DNA from 3 places in the Aerococcus urinae genome. Region 1 is predicted to be linked to each of the others. Evidence: predicted binding sites of a transcription regulator. Region 1 holds the regulator's gene; each other region holds the start of a gene.
What was found. Region 1 encodes CtsR, which represses protease genes until heat stress. Its sites were predicted from a motif close to TTGGTCAAAAAAGGTCAAANA; they were not measured.
Positions count from the first base shown of each region.

Region 1 (7,429 bases):
TATTCAAAACGTGCTCCAAAAGTCAGCCCTGACGTCCACTTCATACAGGGTGTGAGACTAGGCATTTAGACTTGGATGATTGGAGCAAGTCAGAATAAAAGCGAAGTATTCGCTTGTTTCTGACTTGGGAAATCACTCCAAGTCTGCCAAGTCGAACCCAACTACGAACTATGTGCGATAGTTTTGCAACTATCTACCATAGTTCGCTCCAGTTGCTATAGCTGTTCGAAGCGCAAGCGAGTTACAGATATAGTATGCGAAGCGGTTCAGGGCTCTTTTGACTTTTGTCACACTCTCCTTTTTTATTTGAGGAAGATTTTTTCTTTGCAGGTTTTAGTTTTAGAGGAATCTACTTTATGGAATGATTAATTAAATTTACTTAAAATCTGGGACTACAAAGGTAGTTATTATTTGTACTGGAAGAAAATGATGATATGATAGGGTATTATAAGGAGAGTGAAAACATGGAAACACTTTACAGGATTGTCGGTATCGAAAGCCAAAGCCAATATGATTGGCTGGCCCAGCAAATCCAAGACCTTAATCAGGACAAGGGCTTTGCTATTGAACTGGACAAGGATATTGTTCGTTTGAACCGCCAGGAAGAGTTACTTTACTTACGCCGCTTTTTAGCCTTTGAACAGTTCTCCTTGGTTGCCCTAGACCCAGCAGACTTGGAATTAGATAAGGCGAAGCAGCTTCGCTTTAAAAATACCCAGGAAACGGCCAAGAAGATGCGCATGGTCCTCATTTTAAATGCCTTCTTCACGGTTTTTGAGGCCTTCTTTGGTTGGACCTTAAACAGTGCGGCCATCCTATCTGACGCTGTCCACGACTCGGGCGATGTCTTAGCCATTGCCATTGCCTGGTTCTTCGAAAAGATTTCTGACCGTGAGGCTGATAACCGCTATTCCTACGGCTACCGCCGCTTTTCCCTATTAGGGGGTCTGATTACAGCAGTCTTTCTATTATTCGGATCGGCCTTTATTTTAATAACTTCAATTCCCAAGCTCTTTAACCCGGAACCGGTTCATGTGACAGGAATGTTTTGGGTAGCTGTCTTTGCGGTGGTGGTTAATGGTTACTGCTCATGGATGATGCATAAGGGCCAGTCAGCCAATGAACAATTACTCAACCTCCACCTCTTAGAAGATGTCCTCGGGTGGGTAGCCATCCTGATTCTTTCCGTGGTCCTACGCTTTACCAATTGGTATTTCCTCGACCCGCTCTTGTCGATTTTGACTGCGGCTTGGATTATCAGCCAAAGTTTCCCACGTTTTCTGAACATTTCTAAAATTTTCCTCCAAGCGGTTCCTGAAGGCATCGATCCCCAAGTCATTGGCCAACAAATCTTAGACTTAGACGATGATATTGATGGCTTATCCCACTTACATATCTGGTCAACCGATGGGGAACAGCATATGGCTAGTGTTACTGTCCTGACTTGTCGCTTAACCGCTGATGAACAAGAAGACCTCAAACAAAAAATCCGCTCCCTGGTGGCAAAATATAATATAAATCATATAACCATAGACACGGTTTACGATCCTGACCACTTTATCCAAAGAGAAAGTAGCCAGCGTAACTAGGTCAAAGCCGATGAGGTCGCTATTAGTGAATTAAATAGTTGACCTCATCCCTTTTTTTGCTTATTATTAAAGTATATTAGTCAAAGTTAGTCAATAATTAGTGAAGGAGGTGAGGACATGAGCAACCGGAATATGTCAGATATTATTGAAGCCTATCTCAAAGAGGTGCTTCAAGATACTGAACGGGTCGAAATCAGACGGAGTGAAATTGCTGACCGCTTTGAGTGCGTGCCTTCACAGATTAATTATGTGATTAATACGCGATTTACCCCCAAGCAAGGCTATCAAGTCGAAAGTAAGCGGGGTGGTGGCGGTTATATCAGAATTATGAAATTGAATATTATCGACGATGCGGACTATATTGATAATATGATTAGCCTAGTAGGGAACGACATTTCCTTGCGCGATGCTGTATCGATTCTCACCAATTTGATGAAGAATGAACTGCTCAGCGAGAGCGAGGCGGCTATCATGCACTCAGCCATTGACAAGCAAGTCATGTCTAATTTCAAATCCCCGGACCGTGTCCGCGCAGTGATACTTAGGAACATGCTAGAACATTTGAAATATCACTAATTACTCCGGTAATTAGAAAAGGAGACAATTATGAAAGACATCTATACTGAAAAAGCCAAGACCGCGATTGGATTTGCCAAAGAAGAAGCTGAATACTTCCGTCATCCAGCCATTGGTAGCGAGCATATGCTTTTGGGCTTATACCGCGAAAGTGAAGGTGTTGCTCATGCCGTCTTAAGCGACTACTTGCCAAGTTATGAGAGTCTTCGCGAAGAGATTGAATTTGTGACCGGCTACGGGACCAGCGATTCAGCCAAGAGCCAGGAAGACTATGTGCAGTTTTCCCCACGCATGCAAGAAGTCTTGAACCAAGCCAAAGACTTGGCCAAGTCTATGCAAGCTTCCTTAATTGGTACTGAGCACTTATTACTCGCACTCATTAATGAAGAAACCCTGGCCAACCGCCTGCTGAAAAATCTCGATATAGATGTTAATCGTTTGCGTAGTGATGTCTATCAGATGCTGGGCCAAAAAGAACCGGTCAGAAATCGGACCAAAAAACCGTTGGGTAAGCCAAGCAAAAGCAAGACCCCAACCTTGGATAGTATTGCTAAGGATCTGACCCAAGCCGCTAAGGACGGCAAGTTGGACCCAGTGATCGGCCGCCAGCAAGAAATGCGCCGGCTCATGCAGGTCTTAAGCCGTCGGACCAAGAATAATCCGGTCCTGGTTGGTGAACCTGGGGTCGGTAAGACTGCCATTGTCGAAGCCTTAGCTATCCAAATGAGCCAACAGCAAGTCCCAGAAAACATGCTGGATAAACGACTCATGGTCCTAGACATCGGATCTTTAGTGGCTGGGACCAAGTACCGCGGTGAATTTGAAGACCGGATGAAACACTTAATCGAAGAAATTGAAGACCAAGGCAATATTATTCTCTTTATCGATGAAATCCATACCATTATTGGGGCTGGGGGAGCTGAAGGAGCCATTGATGCTTCTAACCTTCTAAAACCTGCCTTAAGTCGGGGACAGGTCCAATTGATCGGGGCCACTACCCTCAACGAATACCAAAAATACATCGAAAAAGATGCCGCCTTGGAAAGACGTTTTGCTAAGATTTTAGTCGAAGAACCTAGCCTAGCGGAAACTGAAGAAATCTTGAAAGGGATCCGGCCCGCTTATGAAAAACACCACCAAGTGGCCATCCCTGATGAGAGTATTACCACCTGTGTGCGTTTAAGCTCCCGTTACCTGTCAGACCGCTTCCTTCCTGATAAGGCGATTGATGTCATGGATGAAGCGGCGGCAACTAAGCGCTTGGACAATCCAGTGGCCAATAGTGGGCGTCGGAAGAAATACCAAATCGAACAGGAATTGAAGCGCCTCAACCAAGAAAAGGAATACCATGTCCGTAACCAAGCCTTTCAAAAGGCAGCCGCGGTCCATGCCCAACAAGCCAACCTCGTCAGAGAACTTAGTCGCTTGGAAGTAGATGAAGGCGACCAGGACAGCCAAGAAGCTTATGACCTCAGTCTGACTAGTCAAGACGTGCAAAACTTGATTCATTCTTGGACCGGTATCCCGGTTCAAGAACTGAGTCAAAGTGATAATGAACGCTTGATCCATTTAGAGGACCGCCTCCATGACCGGGTCAAAGGTCAAGATGAAGCGGTCAATGCAGTGGCCCGGGCCATTAAACGCTCACGCAGCGGCCTTGGCCAAAGAAACAAGCCCATCGGTTCCTTTATGTTCCTTGGCCCAACCGGGGTCGGGAAAACCGAATTGGCCAAGACCTTAGCCGAAACCCTCTTTGGTTCGGAAGAGGCCCTGATTCGTCTAGATATGTCCGAATACATGGAGAAATATTCTTCCAGCCGGATGATCGGTTCAGCACCAGGTTATATTGGCTATGAAGAAGGGGGCCAACTGACTGAGAAGATCCGTCAACATCCTTACTCCATTGTCCTCTTTGATGAAATTGAAAAGGCCCATCCCGACGTCTTTGACCTCTTACTCCAAGTCCTTGATGACGGTTATATTACCGATAGTAAGGGCCGGATGGTGGACTTTAGAAATACAGTGGTCATCATGACCTCCAATATTGGGGCCACTGAATTACGGGATGAAAAACTGGTCGGCTTTGGTCAAGATAACCAACAAAAAGACTATCAAACCATGAAGAAGCGGATCTTGGAAGCCTTAAAGAAAACCTTCAGACCGGAGTTCCTTAACCGGGTGGATGAAGTGATTGTCTTCCACGCCTTAAGTCAAGACCACTTGAAGGATATTGTCCGCAAATTTACTGACCAAATTAGCCAACAAGTGGAAGAACAAGGCTTGACCTTGCGCTTTACCAATGGGGCCATTAAGCAATTGGCTAAGGAGGGTTATGACCCAGAAATGGGCGCCCGGCCAGTTCGCCGCCTCATCCAACGGCAAATTGAAGATGCCCTGAGTGATCTCTTGATTAAAGGCAAGGTCCAAGCTGGGGACAGCCTCCAAGTGGGTAGCCGCCAAGGGACTTTTTACATCCGTACTAAACATGGAGACGGTAGTGAAAGCCAGGCTGACCTGGACAAAGTCGAGGAAAGTCTGTCCCTAGGATAGTCCAAAGAAGACTTTATATCGCTTTTAGTGTATGATAAAGACAAGCTTAAAAAGAGGAGGGTTACTATGGACAAGACAACAAAATTAGTGTTAATTGGTTTAGGAACAGCTGCTGCGATTACAGCCGTTGTGGCCTTAGCAATGTATGAAGAAGACCAAAACCAAACCCTAAGCAAGGCTTGGGACGATGTTTCTAACAAGGCTCAAAAGCAAGGAAAACGTCTAGCTAAACAAGTTGATCAACTCGATTTGCCTGAATGGGTAGAACGTTTTGCCTAAACGCTCATCAGCTAGAGCCTTAAAGAGCTAAAAACGAATCCTTTACTTAAAAGCGGTGATGACTATAGACTCGGTCATGCCGCTTTTTTCTTGCGTTCTTTCATTTTACTCTTTATGAGCATTAATTGAATATGGTTTTTGGGTAGAGAGATGTGAGTAGGAGTGGCGCTTTGAATTGGGTCGTTAGCCATGAACAAGCAAGCGTAGCGAATTATGGATCGTAGGCGTCAGCCATACGAGCCGTTTGAGTCTCGCTAGGCGAGAGACCTTGCGCTCGAGTCGGTGCCATGGCTTTTTAACGACCAAAATTCAAAAGCAGAACGAATACTCATTGAGAGCATTTAATAAAGAATTTTTCATTATTAATAAAAGCTTTTTCTAAATGGCTAGATCCGTGCTACAATAGATTAAAGTAAATTTGCAAAATGTATTAGAAAATCAGTGAAGGAGGAAACACAATGAAAATTGTTATATTAGGTGCCGGTGGTATGGGTTCCCGTTTTGGGTTAATGCTAAAAAAAGCTGGCAAGGATGTGACCTTACTCGATGGTTGGGATAAGAATATTGAAGCCATTCGTGAACATGGTATCCGGGCCAACTATAACGGAGAAGAGGTCCAAGTGGATATTGACATTTATCCAATTGATGACGTTGATCCGGACTTGAAGGCAGACTTACTGATTGTCTTTACCAAGGCCATGCAATTGGAGGATGCTATCCAAGCAACTCGCTCCATTGTGACTGACCAAACCAAGGTTTTATGTCTCATGAACGGAATTGGTTACGATGATATCCTCCGTAAATATTTTGATGATGAACAAATTGTCCTAGGAAACACCATGTGGACCGCTGGTTTAGAAGGGCCTGGCCGTCCGAAATTATTCGGTAATGGCTATGTTAACCTCCTTAACCTGGGTAAGAGCGAAGAGGCGACAGCGGCTGCTAAAGACATCGTGGCTTTACTCGATGAAGTAGGCTTGAATGGGGTTTATGAAAAGGAAATTTTCTACCTGATCTACAAGAAGGTCTGCGTCAACGCCACCATGAACGGCCTCTGTACGATTTTAGAATGTAATATGGCAGACTTGGGAGATGCCCAAGCTTCCCACGACCTCATTAATCAATTAGTCAAAGAAGTGGTTGACGTGGCGAATGCAGAAGGTGTGGAAATGGACCTGGATGAAATGATTGACCACGTGGGTGAATGCTTCAACCGCGAAACCATTGGTGGCCACTTCCCTTCCATGTACCAAGACTTGATCACCAATAACCGCCTGACTGAAATCGACTATATCAATGGAGCCGTGGCTCAAAAGGGTGAAAAACTCAATGTACCAACCCCTTATAACCAATTCTTAACTAGCCTGGTTCATACCAAAGAACAATTACTCGGTGCAAAATAATCTTAATTGAAGTCCTCTTTGATCTTTTGAAAGATTGGAGGACTTTTTAGTTTATTGAAAGTTATTATATATTTGGGAAAGATATTTTAGAGCAGTAGTGGCGCTTTGAAATTAGTCGTTAGCCATGAAGCAGCAAGCGATGTGAATTACGGCTAGTTAGCGCTAGCCGTACTAGCCGTTTGAAGCTCGCTAGGTGAGGAACCTTGGTCCGAACCGGTGCCATGGCTTTTTAACGACTAAATTTTAAAAGCAGAACGAATGCATATTGATATTATTTGCTTGCCCCTGTCGATAAATATTGCTTATAATCAAGGGAAAGGAAGAGAAAGGGGGATGAGCTATGGATGAGAGGGCAGATGATTTTATGCAAGCAGCGATTGACCAGGCCAAAAAGGCCCAGGCCATCGATGAGGTGCCGATCGGGGCAGTGGCTGTCTACCAGGGCCAGGTGATTGGATGGGGCTATAACTTACGGGAGCAGAGTCAGGATGCCACTGACCATGCCGAAATGCAGGCCATCCGCCAGGCCAACCGCTACTTAAATAATTGGCGTTTGAAAGATGTTGATCTCTACGTTACCTTGGAGCCTTGTAGCATGTGCAGTGGGGCCATTGTCCTGAGTCGGATTCGTTGCCTCTACTTTGGGGCTAGCGATCCTAAGGCGGGAACGTGTGGGTCCTTGATGAACTTGGTCCAAGATCCTAGGCTCAACCACCAAGTCGACTTAGTCAGTGGCCTAAGGGGAGAGGAATGCAGTCAACTCCTCAAAAGCTTTTTTAAGGACCTGCGTAAGCGCCGCAAAGCCGCTTCCCGTAAACCCAGGCCTTAGGGTTTGACAAGTCAGGCAAAATCATGCTAGTATATAGTTTGTCGAAAGACCGTACGACAAAGGCAAGGATGTGAACCGAGTCAGATCCGGAAGGAAGCAGCTATAAGCATTGCTTGTCTTGTGTTGTACGTTATGCACTTATTCAAGGTTGGGACAGAAGTTCCAACTTTTTTATTTTCAAAAAAATGACTAAGAATTTGCCC
Region 1 is NZ_CP014161.1:1,606,993-1,614,421, reverse strand. It holds gene AWM73_RS07375 (cation diffusion facilitator family transporter) at 465-1,589, shown strand; gene AWM73_RS07370 (CtsR family transcriptional regulator) at 1,707-2,165, shown strand; gene AWM73_RS07365 (ATP-dependent Clp protease ATP-binding subunit) at 2,196-4,715, shown strand; gene AWM73_RS07360 (hypothetical protein) at 4,782-4,994, shown strand; gene AWM73_RS07355 (2-dehydropantoate 2-reductase) at 5,453-6,397, shown strand; gene tadA (tRNA adenosine(34) deaminase TadA) at 6,738-7,226, shown strand; RNA gene ffs (signal recognition particle sRNA small type) at 7,275-7,361, shown strand.

Region 2 (7,429 bases), 900 kb from region 1:
ATTCAAGTAAGTTATCCTCACGAATGGCTTGACGGACATTGGCCATGAGATCAGTCAGGAAGTGCAAGTTATGAATACTGGTCAAACGCGCCCCTAAGATCTCATTGGTATGGATCAAGTGTCTGATGTAGGCCCGACTATAGTTTTGACAGGTATAACAGGAACAAGCTTCATCTAAGGGTCTAAAATCACGTTTAAAAGTGGCGTTCTTTACTACTAAACGGCCTCGACTAGTCATACAGGTCCCATTACGGGCGATCCGGGTCGCAAGGACACAGTCAAACATATCTATCCCGCGAATAGCCCCTTCAATCAAAGCATCTGGGCTCCCCACCCCCATCAGGTAACGGGGTTTGTGGCTAGGCATAACTGGAGTCAAGTAGTCAAGGACTGCGTACATTTCTTCCTTAGACTCCCCTACTGAAAGACCACCAATAGAATAACCCGGAAAATCGAGATTAATTAAATCCTGGGCATGCTGGAGTCTTAAGTCCTTATAGCCACCCCCCTGGATAATTCCAAATAGGGCTTGGTCTCCCGGACGCTGGTGGGCCGCTAAGCCCCGTTCAGCCCAGCGGGTCGTACGATTAATACTATTCTTCATATAATCATAAGAAGCATCAAATGGAGGACATTCGTCCAAACTCATAATAATGTCTGCCCCTAAGTTATTTTCAATGGAAATCGCTTTTTCAGGACTTAAGAAAAGCCGGTGGCCGTTTAGGTGGCTTCTAAAATAGACCCCTTCCTCTTCCAGGCGGCGGATCTTAGTTAGCGAGAAGACCTGAAAACCTCCAGAATCAGTCAAGATAGGACGGTCCCAATTCATAAATTGGTGTAGACCGCCAGCTTCTTTAACGATATCATCTCCCGGGCGTAACCACAAATGGTAGGTATTGGAAAGAATGATTTCTGCTCCCAGGCCCTTCAACTCTTCAGGAGATAGTCCCTTGACTGTGGCTAGGGTTCCGACTGGCATGAAAATAGGTGTTTCAAATGACCCATGCGGCGTGGTCACCCGCCCTAAGCGAGCACCCGTGTGCTTTTCCGTTTTGATTAATTCATAAGTAAGTGCTGGCATTTCCTACACCTTTCTAGCTAAGAAAAAATAATGAACAAGACTATTTTAGCAAAGATTTCAGCATTTAACTAGGACTAGGCCAGTGAAAAAGGAAATTGTATTTACTAGGTTTTCCTCATAGCTAGTAATTAATAAAAGAGGCTGCGACTATGGTCACAGCCTCTCTCAGATCATTATTTTAATCGCTATTCATTAGCTTAGGCTTCTTTGATTTTTTCAAAGCTAGCCCGGTCTTGGTCCTTGTCATAGTCCACTTCAACCTCTTGGCCAGCGGCGACATCTCCGGCGATTATAGCGCGAGCCAATGGCGTTTCCACTTCATTGGTGATAAAGCGGCGGAGTGGACGAGCACCAAATTCAGGTTCATAAGCCGTCTCAGCAATCCAATCAATTAATTCATCGCTGAAGTGTAATTGAATGTGTTGGTCTTTGAGACGTTTATTGAGTCCGGCCAGCATCTTGGCAACAATCCCATGCATATTGTCTTGTGACAATGGCGTAAAGAGGATAATATCGTCAATCCGGTTAAGGAATTCAGGTTTGAAATAAGTATAGAGGCGGTCTTTAACCTTGTCTTGAGCCTCAGTAGATATTTCTGAAGTATTCCCATCTTTGGCATCTTCTAGGAGTATATCAGAACCGATGTTACTGGTCATGATAATAATGGTATTCTTAAAGTCCACTGTCCGGCCTTGACCATCTGTCAAACGCCCATCGTCAAGAATTTGGAGGAGGATGTTATAAACATCACTATGGGCTTTTTCAATTTCATCCAAGAGGACAACGGAATAGGGATGACGGCGGACTGCTTCGGTTAATTGTCCCCCTTCTTCATAACCTATATAGCCAGGTGAAGCCCCAACTAAACGAGACACATTGGCTTTTTCCATGTATTCACTCATATCGATACGGATCATGTTATCTTCAGAGTCAAAGATTTGTTCAGCTAAAGCCTTAGCCAGTTCAGTCTTACCTACCCCAGTTGGCCCTAAGAAGAGGAAGGAACCTAGCGGCCGGTTAGGATCTTGGATCCCTGCCCGAGAACGGAGAACCGTATCCGTTACGCTATTAACCGCTTGGTCTTGCCCGATCACCCGTACATGCAGGCGGTCAGCCAGGTCAAGTAATTTTTCCCGTTCATTTTGGGCTAACTTAGTCACTGGGATACCGGTTTGGCGAGAAACCACTTCTTCAATTTGGTCCTCGGTGACCGATTCTTGGACTAAACTTGGTTTACCACTAGCTTCAGTTTCGTATTTTTCTTCCATATCTTCTAATTCTTTAGCCAACTTAGGTAGAGTCCCATGTTGCAGTTGGGCAGCCTTTTCTAAGTCATAATTATTTTGCGCGATTTCAAGTTGTCGTTTAGCATCGTCAATTTCTTGACGTTTGTCTTGGATATGGCTGAGGGAGGCTTTTTCATCTTCCCATTCCAAGGTCAATTGGTTGGTCTTTTCACGGACTTCAGCCAATTCTTTTTGCAATTCTTCTAAGCGTTCCTTAGAAGCGGGGTCATCTTCCTCTTTTAAGGCTTCTTCTTCAATTTCTAATTGCAATTGACGGCGCCGTTGTTGGTCAAGTTCCGTTGGCATGGAATTCATTTCCACCCGAATCTCAGCGCTAGCCTCATCGACTAAGTCAATAGCCTTGTCAGGAAGATAACGGTCAGTGATGTAACGGTCAGATAATTCAGCTGCCGTCACCAAAGCTTGGTCATGGATTTTAACGTGGTGGTGGTTTTCAAAACTTTCTCTTAGGCCCCGTAAGATTGAAATAGTATCTTCAACGGTCGGTTCATTAACTAAAACCTTTTGGAAACGACGCTCTAAAGCCTTATCTGTTTCCATGTATTCACGGTATTCATCTAAGGTAGTCGCCCCAATACAGTGCAACTCACCACGGGCTAACATGGGTTTCAAGAGGTTACCAGCATCCATAGCCCCTTCTGCCTTACCAGCACCAACTATGGTGTGGATTTCATCAATAAAGAGGATGATTTCTCCGTCTGATTTCTTAATTTCATTAAGAACAGCTTTCAAGCGTTCTTCAAATTCTCCCCGATACTTAGCCCCTGCTAATAAGGACCCCATATCGAGAGAAAAGATAGTCTTATCACGTAGGTTACTTGGCACGTCACCCTTGACGATTCTTTGGGCCAAACCTTCGACAATAGCGGTTTTACCAACACCCGGTTCCCCAATCAGAACAGGGTTATTCTTGGTTTTTCTAGAGAGGATCCGGATAACGTCACGAATTTCATCGTCACGGCCAATAATGGGATCCATTTTCCCTTCTCTAGCAATCGCGGTTAAATCGCTCCCGTATTTCTCTAGGGAATCATAATTTTCTTCAGCGTTTTGTGAGGTCACGCGATCACCCTTTCTCAGGTCTTTGATTTTGTCCTTGACTTGGTCATAACTGGTATAAGATTTTAACCACTTAGTGAGGTCAAGATAGTTCAATTTAAACAGACTTAGTAATACAATTTCAGTAGACAAGTATTCATCTTGGAATTCTTTGGCCTCTTCTTGGGCGGTTTGCAATAATTCTGCTAGGGAACGGGAAATACTTTGTCCGTATTGCACATTGCTGCCATTGACAACAGCGATACTGTCCAGTTCACGGTCAAGTTCCTTATCGAGTTCATCCATAGGAATATTCATTTGATGATAAAAATTATAAGCAAATTGTCCAGGTTGTACTAATGCTTTGAAGAGATGCGGAATCGAGATTTCTTGATGATGTCTTGTCATCGCAATTTGTTGGGCATTTGCAAGAGCTTCTTGTAAACTTCTTGTCATTTCCATATTATTCATTCTCTTCGCTCCTTTGATTCATTCATTTTAAAGGTATCTTTTAACCTTTACATTGACTATTATAACATATTGGTCAGTATTGATCAACATATTTAGTCAAAGTTAGTCAAATTATTTATCAAAAATCCCCTGGAAAATGAAAAAAGAGCTGACCTTTAAGGCCAGCCCAAAGAAAAAGCTCCTTCTTAGCTTTACTTCACTTTAAAAATCACTTGCTCACTGTCTTTATCATAAGAGAGAGTCACTTGGTCTTGTGCTTGAATCTGTCCACTAATAATTCTTTCTGCTAGAGGCGTTTCCAGGTGTTTACGAATAAAGCGCTTTAAGGGCCGGGCCCCATACTCAGGTTGATAAGCTGATTCGGCTAAGCAATCCTTTAAGCCTTCTTGATAGCTTATGAAGATGTCTTGCTGACTTAAGCGGACTTTCAACTGGTCTAGGAGTTTCTCAACAATCGCCTCCATATCTTCTTTAGATAGGGCTGAAAAGAGAATGGTATCATCAATCCGGTTTAAAAATTCAGGTCGGAAATGTTCTTGGAGTTTCTTAGTTACTGCTTGACGAGCTTCATGCGATATCTCACTGTTTTTATGCTGAAGCATATCCGCAAGCAGAATATCCGAACCTAAATTACTGGTCATAATCAAAATAGTATTTTTGAAATCAATCACTTGACCCTGGTTATCTGTTAGCCGGCCATCATCTAGAATTTGTAATAAGAGGTTAAAGACATCCCGGTGAGCCTTTTCAATTTCATCTAAAAGAATAACCGCATAGGGTTGTCTACGAACTGCTTCCGTTAATTGTCCCCCTTCTTCATAACCAACATAGCCAGGAGGCGCCCCAACTAAGCGGGCCACACTATGCTTTTCCATATATTCACTCATGTCTAAACGGATGATTTTTTCTTCATCATTAAATAACTGGTCAGCTAGCGCTTTGGCTAGTTCGGTCTTTCCTACCCCTGTGGGACCAAGGAATAAGAAAGAACCAATCGGGCGGTTAGGGTCTTGGACATCAGCGCGAGAACGAATCACTGCCTGACTAACGGCTTGAACAGCAGGGTCTTGGCCGACAATACGTTGGTGTAAACGGCTAGCTAAGTGCATTAATTTTTTCCGTTCCTCTTCAGCCACTTGGGCAACAGGAATGCCGGTTTGACGCGCAATCACCTTGGCGACATCATTCTTTCTCACCCAAGGATCTAATAGGGCCTGGTCACCATCTTTTAGGACGGCTTGATAGTCTGCCTTCACTTTTTTGATTTTTTCTTCCAGCTGGGGAATGCTTTCCTCTTCTAAGACTTTCACCACTCGACTATCAAAGCTTTTTTGCGCCTGCTTCAGGTCTAAGTGGGCTTGAAAGAATTTTTGCCGGTAATCTTGCCAGTTTTTAAGCAAGGCTTTTTCTGCCTGCCACTGGTCATTTAAAGCAGTCTCTTTTTCTTGGGCCCTGGCTAAATCCTCTTTGACCTGGTTTACTTCATCATCCTGACCGCTTGAAGTGAGATGAGAATTAGCTAGAGTCAGCTCCAAATCATAGCGGTCTTGTCTAGCAGTTAATAAGCTAGCTGGTGCTTCTTTAAGAACCATACTTACTTCTGCACAAGCAATATCTAAGACATCAATAGCCTTATCCGGTAAATAGCGATCAGTCATGTAGCGATCACTTAAAGTCACACTTGCTTCGATGGCTTGATCTTCTATAAAAACGTGGTGGTAGCTTTCATATTGGGCCTGTAAGCCTTTGAGAATAGCCTGACTCTCAAATAAAGTCGGTTGTTCAACTAATATCCGTTGGAAACGACGATCAAGGGCGCGGTCTTTTTCGAAGTATTGGTGATACTCCTGATGGGTGGTCGCCCCAATACAGTGAATTTCACCTCGAGCTAACATAGGCTTGAGTAAGTTTCCAGCGTCCATAGCACCTTCTGTCTTTCCAGCTCCCACAATGGTATGGATTTCATCAATAAAGAGAATAATTTTTCCCTGTGAAGCCTTCACCTCATCAAGGACGGCTTTTAAGCGTTCTTCAAAATCACCACGGTACTTAGCCCCTGCAATCAAGGCCCCAATATCTAAGGCCATGACGATAGTTCCCTTTAAACTGGAAGGCAGCTTAGCTTCCTCAATATGCTGGACCAGGCCTTCGACTAAGGCAGTTTTACCTACTCCTGCTTCCCCGATAAGGAGGGGATTATTCTTTGTCCGCCGCGATAGGATGAGTACCATCTCAGCAAGTTCTTTTTCCCGGCCGATAATGGGATCCATTTCACCCGCCCGGTAGCTAGCATTTAAATTCCTAGCATACTTGGATATAGCGGGGAAGGATAAGTTCATATCGTCACTCTCAATTGTCCGCTTTTCCTGGTATTCGGCTAATTTTTTATGGGCACTGGCGCGGTTAACATAATTATTTAGCCAATGGGTCAATTCGTTGTTTTTAAGGTCGAATAGGGCCATTAAGAGGTCTTGACTAGTGATTTCATTGGCCTGGCGTTTTTCTCGGTAATTTTCTGCCCCTTGGAAGAGGTCGCCGACTTGTTTAGTGAATTGTTGGCCATAATTGAGATTTTTACCATAATCGCTACCTAAACGTGATAATTCGCGATTAATTTCTGCCTGCATGGCCTTCATTGGCACATTCAAGGACTTTAAAAAACGATAGGTAAAACTATCTTGATCCTCAATTAAATAGTTAAAAACATGGGCAATTGCAATATTTTTATGTTTTTTCTCAATAGCCAAATTTTCAGCTTCTTTTAAGGCCGCTTCAATATTTTCGGCTAAGCGTTTTTTATGATTAACCATTTTTCCCCTCCTTTACTCAGCTATAAATAAGAAGAAGGCTGCGACTCCTGTCCCAGCCCTCTCCTATTATCTCTGTTCAACTAATAGTCATTATGCTTATTCTTATAGCAGTAAACTATAAGGATTTTCTAGATAAGAAACAATTAGGTCTAAGAAAGCGCCAGCTGGATCACCATCTAGTAATTGATGGTCGAAGGTTAAACTTAATGGGAATTTACTTAACTCTACCACTTCGCCGTTTTCATCAAAGGCTAATTCTTTTTGGATGGCGCCTAGACCCAGAATACCTGCTTCTGGTGGGTTGATCACTGGGGTGAAGTATTCAACGCCTCGTCCTCCCATATTAGTAATGGAGAAGGTCGACCCTGAATAGAGCTCCCCTGGTAATTGGCCAGCCTTGGCTTGGCTAGTCACTTCATTAATCTTTTCACCTAACTTACTTAAACTGAGCCCCTGGGCATCTCTAATGACAGGAACCACTAGGCCATCAGCAACTGCGGTCGCCATTCCAATATGAACCGCTTCGTGTTGCTCCCATTGACCGTCATGATACCAACTATTCATTTCAGGCGTCTCTTCTAAGGCCTTAACAGCTGCCCGGGTAATTAAGGTGGTCCAGCCTAGTGCTGCCCCATCGTCAGCTTTAGACTTAATTTCTTGGCGCAGCTTGCTTAATTGGGTAACGTCTGCCTTACGATGTAAAGTCAATTGGGCAGTGGTTT
Region 2 is NZ_CP014161.1:531,158-538,586, reverse strand. It holds gene tgt (tRNA guanosine(34) transglycosylase Tgt) at 1-1,081, opposite strand, end outside; gene clpB (ATP-dependent chaperone ClpB) at 1,279-3,897, opposite strand; gene AWM73_RS02355 (ATP-dependent Clp protease ATP-binding subunit) at 4,089-6,707, opposite strand; gene AWM73_RS02350 (dihydrolipoamide acetyltransferase family protein) at 6,810-7,429, opposite strand, start outside.
Region 2: clpB (ATP-dependent chaperone ClpB) is a predicted target of CtsR. The motif match lies at 3,990-4,010, and genes of this name have one in related genera.

Region 3 (7,429 bases), 860 kb from region 1:
GACCAACAGCTTTTGCAGCACCGGTAGTGTTAGGAATAATGTTTTCTGCAGCGGCACGTGCACGACGGAAGTCTCCCTTACGGTGTGGAGCATCCAAGGTGTTTTGGTCCCCTGTATAAGCATGGATAGTAGACATTAAACCTTCAACAATACCAAAGCTCTTGTTTAAAGCATCTGCTAAAGGTGCTAAACAGTTAGTGGTACATGAAGCACCAGAAATAACAGTTTCATCCCCTGTTAAGATTTCGTGGTTGGTGTTGTAAACGATAGTTGGAATATCTGCTCCACCTGGTGCAGTAATAACAACTTTCTTAGCGCCACCTTTTAAGTGTAGTTCAGCTTTTTCTTTTGATGCAAAGAAACCAGTAGCTTCTAGAACAACTTCTACACCTAAGTCACCCCAAGGAATTTCAGCTGGGTCTGGATGAGACATAACTTTAACTTCTTTACCGTTTACTTTGAAGGCGTCATCTAGGACTTCAATTTCACCATTGAAACGACCATGAGTGGTATCATATTTCAATAAGTGAGCTAACATTTTTGAGTCAGTTAAATCATTGATTGCAACTACTTCTAAACCTTCAACATCTTGGATACGACGGAAAGCTAAACGTCCGATACGTCCAAAACCATTAATACCTACTTTTACCATATTAATAATTTTCCTCCTTCGGAAATAAAAATATTTTTAATGAGTTTCCTCATTTAAAACCTGATTACTTACCCCTAAATCCGTCACTAAGACAAAATTAAAGGGTGCGAGTTTTGCAAAAGCTTGAATGGCTTTTGCTTTAGCACGTCCGCCAGCAATTAGAATGGGATATTGAATATCCTTTATTTGATCTAATTGTAAACCAATACGGGGCATTTGATAAACTATTTCCCCCTCTTTGGTGTAAAAACACCCGAATGCTTCCCCAATAGCTCCTTTAGCAAGGATTTTATCAATCAATTCTGATGAAAATCCCCGTCTTTGGGCCATGATTTTAGCATCGCCAACACTAAATAATAAAGCATCAGTCCGCTTTAAAATATTTAATGTTTCTTGAATGGAGGGCTCTTTTACCAATAAGTCTCTCGTTTCTTCAGTAAGAACATCAGGAACGTAGAGAGAATTAGTGGTCCCGTTTAAGCGGTGTGCGAGTTGGTCACTAATTGTATTTGCCTGAATTGCCACCGAATCGCCCATGCCACCACGGGCAGGAACTATCGTAAAATGCCGATTCTTAGTTAAAACTTTACGGTTTAAGCTTTTAGCAACCTCGAGTATTGTCGAGCCGCCTGAAACAGCCACCGTAATGTATCCTTCTGGCAAAGTATTGGCTAAATAGTTAGATAGGAAAACCCCTATTTGCGCCAAGGTACTATTTTCTTCATCAAGATTACTCTCAATAATATGTACCTCATCGATACCTAGTTGCTTTTCTAAGCGTTGTTCCTTAGCAAATAAACTAGAATCTTCATGGAGCATTTCACGAGCAAAAGCTAAAGCTTCCTCACCCTTAGCGGTGATAACCATTCCATTTCTAGTGGAATCTAGTAACCCTTCTTTTTTAAGGATATTCGTTTCACGCCGGAGTGGTCGCTCAGTCATGTCTAACTTCTTTGCCAAAATTTGGCGACCAATAGGTTGAAAGCGTAAGACCATTTGTAAAATTTGCATCCTTTTTTTAAAGAGGTCTTCCAATTCAGGAACCACTTTAAGGATTCTACTGTAAACGGCTTTCATGACATTCAACTTTCTATTGCATGGACTTTTATTGTCCGTCATGCCTTTTTTTGACCAACATAGTGCAAAAAAATTTGAGCAGTTCTATCTGCTATTCATTTTTCTACACTAGTAGTATAACAAGAATATCATGCAGCCGCAAGCATTTTGCAGTGAAAATCCAAATTTTATAAAAACCGAGTGTACTTACTTAAGCTACACTCGGTAATCATTCTGTATATGTCTTGCAAGGCTTTAAGATACTATTCTTGACCTTTTAGTCCTTGGTTAGAAGCCATGATTTCATCAATGATGCCATAGTCCTTAGCTTCTTTGGCAGTCATCCAGTAATCACGGTCCATATCTTTTTCTACTTTATCGATATCTTGACCAGAACGTTCAGCAATAATTTCTTTTAAGGTTTGCTTGGTTTGTAAGATATGACGAGCTGAGATTTCAATTTCAGTGGCTTGACCTTGAACGCCACCTAGAGGTTGGTGAATAAGCACTTCAGAATGCGGTAGGGCATAACGTTTTCCTTTTGTGCCGCCAATTAATAGGATTGAGCCCATAGAAGCTGCTAGACCAGTAACTATGGTGACAACATCGGCATTAACAAATTGCATGGTGTCGTAAATTGCCATTCCTGCAGTTACTGATCCCCCTGGACTATTAATGTAAATATAGATATCTTTTTCATTATCTTGAGCATCTAAGAAAAGTAATTGGGCAATAACACTGTTTGCCATATCATCATTAACTTCTCCACTGAGCATAATAATACGGTCTTTCAATAAGCGTGAATAAATATCATAAGCGCGTTCGCCACGAGGTGATTGTTCAATCACTGTAGGTACTAAATTCATTTCATTTCCTCCTTTTTCAACTTCCTAATCATTATAACCTTAATAGTCAATATAGGTCAATAGATAAACTTATGGCACTTTTCCTGGGGAATATTTGGAGATATTTATTATAACTTGCCATTAACGCCCTTCAAAGCAGGAGTAAGCTAGCTTTTTACTAGTCTTTATCTGATTTTGCGAGTGAGGCTACTATAGTAAGAAATCATTGATATCAATAATACTTTTTTCAAGAAAGTTCTTAACAAGAGCATGCTATTTGTGCTATAATACATTTATTGCTTGCACCCATAGTGTAATGGATATCACGTAAGATTCCGGTTCTTGAGATGGGGGTTCGATTCCCTCTGGGTGCGTTTCGTAAAACCAGTGAAGTCTAAAAATGACTATTGTTGATTTTACAGTGTATCTAGAACTAACTAAAACTTAGTAAAGTCTAATATTAGCTAGTTTTTGCTCGAAATTCTATAACTTTTCTATATCAAGAATATTGTCATACCAGCACGTAGCGCCCCTCTGGGTGCTTTTTTTTATAGCATTCTTATCTCTATTAGTGCACAAATAATTTATAGTTACCTATTTCTCTGCTCTATTATCTCTTCTATATAACCTTCTTCAATTGATTCCGCTTTGAACTTTTCTTTATAAGATTAAAGTATCCTATCAAAGTTTAACCAATTAATTATGGTGTAAGTAGCTCCCCTCTCCTCATCTTTGTTTATTTTTTATAAGATATATATTCAAAGTAAAATAATTTTAAAATAATAATATTTACTTAATACGAAATTTTATTTATTTTTATTTTACGACCTAATATAATTATTGTTAACAAATTTAAGGAGGGAAAAAATGAAAAATAATCATAAAAATGCATTTGGAGGGATAAGTTTAATAATATTTATTATTATAATCCTATTTATTGGATCATATTCGGACCATAAAGACAAAAAAGATACATCAGCATCTCAATCTAGCCATACATCTGAATCTTCTAAAAAATATAGCGAATCTCATTCAAAATCAAGCGAATCTCACACGTACAAAACAGAAAGTTCAGAGTCTAAATTAAAGGATAATACTCCTCAAGAATATAAAAACGCATTGCAAAAAGCCACGAGTTATTCAAATCATTTCTACATGTCAAAAAGTGGGCTTTATGATCAGCTAACTTCCGAACATGGAGAGCATTTTTCTCCTGAAGCGGCTAATTATGCTATTACTAATGTAAAAGCTTCCTGGAAAAATAACGCTTTAGAAAAAGCTAAGAGCTATAGTTCTCATATGTCTTTGTCAAAGCTGGGCCTCTACCAGCAACTAGTTTCAGAGCATGGGGAAAAATTCACTCCCGAGGAAGCTCAATATGCTATTGATAACGTTCAAGCCAATTGGGAAAGAAACGCTTTAGAAAAAGCTAAAAGTTACTATACAAATATGTCCATGTCAAAGGCAGCAGTCTATGATCAGTTAGTATCGCAATATGGAGAACAATTTACTCCGGAAGAAGCTCAATATGCTATAAACCATTTGCCAAACTAAAATATATATAAGGAGGTAATCTATGATAAGCACTTCTACGTCAATAACATTGGCGACAATGTCATTGCTTTTTACCGTTGCTTTACTAGGAATTGCTATTTACGAAAAGATTAAAGGTAATCCTGTCAAAAGAATATTACTCGTTGCTCTAATCCCATTTATCCTTTTGTTGGTATTCTCTAGTAAACGTCTAAGCCCACGGATACTCAAGGATAATCCTGCTCAAACAACACGAAGAGTATGTGAATTGACGGGATATGACCCTAAAGGCGTGGAGAAAGAAGACGGTGATATTAGTGAAACCCCAAAAAGAGATAAATTTAAACTATACAGATTGAAAGACCATGGTGTGATAAATGTCACCGACGATGAGAAAAGAGTGAATAGTTTCTCTATTTATAATGTCGATAAAGGGTTCATCCTTGAATTATTTAAAGAACTTGACTATCCAATAACCGATCAATTTAGTGAAGTAAACGAATCTGAAACGATGTCATTTGACAATACAGATAATATAGGAACACTTTTAATTTATAATAAAGACAATAATAATTATTCTATATCAATTATGTATAATTCTAATGAATTTAAAGAGATGAAAGGTATGGTTGACTTTTTACGCAGATCAACTATACGAAAGAAAACATCATTAACTGACGATGATTATTGGAATAGTGATCTGTGGTCTTATGATTTAGACTAACAAAAAGTCCACTCTTAAATCTTAGCGAAACGGGATATTGCCCAAACCTTCTCACACACGGTTTATAATAAAGCAAAGACCCATCCGCTATCTGGGCATGTCCTCAGATAGGGATAGGTCTTTTTTAATTATTTTTGGCTTTCCCAAATTGGAATACTTGAGCCATTACTTTTTTCATCGATAATTTTAGCGACTTCAGGGGTTTGGTAGTACTTCACAATCTTCTTATAAGTTTCATTATCCTTATTCTTTTCATCAACGGCAATAACATTCCAATACGGCTTAGAACTATCGGTAGCCTTTTCTAAATAAATGGAATCCTTGGTTGGCACAAAGCCTGCGTCAGCGGCCATATCGTTATTAATGCAAGAAATCGTCACGTCGTTTAAAGCACTAGCTGTTTGGTTAGAATCCAAGGTAATGAATTCCAAATTCTTGGGATTTTCAGTGATATCCTCAACGGTTGGCATGAGCCCTTTATCTGGGTTTAACTTAATTAGTCCTGCTTCTTGAAGCAATAACAGTGCCCGGCTTTCATTAGAGACATCATTCGGTACTGCTACCTTGTCCCCCTCTTTGACTTGATCGATGCTTTCAATCTTATTGGAGAAGACTCCCATGGGGTTAAGGGTGGTATATCCAATCGTGGTGTTGTGGTAACCAGATTCTTTATTCATATTGTCCATATAAATTTCAGTTAAGGCAGCGTGCATATCAATTTCATTATGCTCTAAGGCTTCAATGGGCATCCGATAATCAGTAAATTTTACCAATTCAAGGTCAATGCCTTCCTTTTCCTTCAATTCATCTTTTAAGTAATCCCATTCGTCATTTTTCTCACCAACGACCCCTACTTTTACCGTTTTATCACTATCAGTATTGCCTGATTGACAAGCCACTAGGGTAAAAGCAGCTAATAGGGCCATCAATCGTAAAATCCATTTCTTCATTGCAATTCCTCCTACTATTTTACTCATAATGAGTTGACCCTTTTATTCTACTAATTAAAGCCTGATATGACAATGTTCTTCCCCTTATTTAAAAGTATTCATTGCTGATCTATAATAGCTATCATTAGACAATAAAAAAGCTGCACATTCCGTGCAGCGACTTAAAGATTCTTAAATATAACTGAGTTGAGTTGTGTAAAAAAGTTATTAAGAAGGTAAGAATCTTCAATAGATAAAAGTATATCATAGATGAAAACGAGCGCCAACCAGGCTTTTCATAAATTAAGCAATTCATAAAAAAGTCCCTGTGCACTACACAAGGACTCATTTAAGTTATTCAGCTTTTTGCGCTTCTTCGCTAGTTTTGGCACGATTTAAGAAAACGTTTAGTAAGATTCCTGCAATTGCCCCACCGATTAACCATGAGAGCAAGAACATTAAGCCATTGGTTACCCCACCGGCTAAGACTGCGAATACACCACCATGAGGAACATAGGAAACACAGCCAAAGAACATGCTTAAGGCTCCAGCAATTCCGGAACCAAGAGCTAGCGGTGGAATCACGTGTAGCGGGTCTTTAGCAGCGAAAGGAATCGCTCCTTCAGTAATAAAGGCAGCTCCCATCACATAATTGACATAGGCACTATTCCGTTCATCTACGGTCCAGAGACTCTTTTGCAAGGTAGCAGAGATAGCAATGGCTAATGGAGGCACCATTCCCCCACACATAACGGCTGCCATCACGTTAGATCCTGCACCAGCAGATGCGGTAACTAAGGCAGTACCGGTAACATAGGCGGCTTTATTAATCGGACCACCCATATCGATCGACATCATCGCTCCAACCACAAAACCTAAAATAATGGTCATGGAAGGTGGAATACTATTGATAAGGCTCATTAAGCCGTTCATCACTGCACCCATTGGTCCATTGATGACAAAGAGCATTAAGAAGCCCATAATCAATACCCCAAGGACTGGGTATAGGAAGATCGATTTCATCCCGTTTAAGGATTTAGGTAGCCAGGCAAACAATTTTTCTAATAGCCAAACAATACCGCCGGCTAAGAAACCAGCAACCAAGGCGCCAAGGAAACCAGAGGAAACCGAATTTTCAAAAATCCCAACCCCAGTAAAGGCAGCAAATTTACTTGGTTCCGCACAGATACCACCAATAACCCCGATCACTAAACCGATACGGTCTGCCATGGAATGACCGATAAAACCAGCCAACATAGGTAGCATCATCGCAAAGGATAAGTTACCTACTGTATTTAAGGCTTGGGCGATTTGGTTGTAATCATCAGCAGCTGGATCAGCGGAAGTAATTCCCCAGAAGAAGGACAAGGCAATTAAGATACCACCAGCAACAACGAATGGTAACATATGAGAAACACCATTCATTAAGTGCTTATAAGCTAAACGGCCTAATGTTTCGCCATCTGAGCTCTCTTCTTCTTCAGCATTTTGGCCTTTCTTAGCATGATAGATGGGTAGCTTGTCATTGGCTGCCCGTTCCACTAATTGGTCAGCCTTGTTGACACCATCACCAACCGGAACAATAATAATTGGTTTGCCGTCGAAACGAGCCATTTCAACTTGTTTATCGGCAGCAACAATGACAGCAGTTGCTTCTTCGATATCTTTTTTGGTTAAACGATTTTCTACC
Region 3 is NZ_CP014161.1:743,481-750,909, reverse strand. It holds gene gap (type I glyceraldehyde-3-phosphate dehydrogenase) at 1-652, opposite strand, end outside; gene AWM73_RS03500 (sugar-binding transcriptional regulator) at 689-1,729, opposite strand; gene clpP (ATP-dependent Clp endopeptidase proteolytic subunit ClpP) at 1,972-2,574, opposite strand; tRNA gene AWM73_RS03490 (tRNA-Arg) at 2,856-2,927, shown strand; gene AWM73_RS03485 (Ltp family lipoprotein) at 3,421-4,107, shown strand; gene AWM73_RS03480 (hypothetical protein) at 4,130-4,810, shown strand; gene AWM73_RS03475 (MetQ/NlpA family ABC transporter substrate-binding protein) at 4,939-5,760, opposite strand; gene AWM73_RS03470 (PTS fructose transporter subunit IIABC) at 6,094-7,429, opposite strand, start outside.
Region 3: clpP (ATP-dependent Clp endopeptidase proteolytic subunit ClpP) is a predicted target of CtsR. The motif match lies at 2,617-2,637, and genes of this name have one in related genera.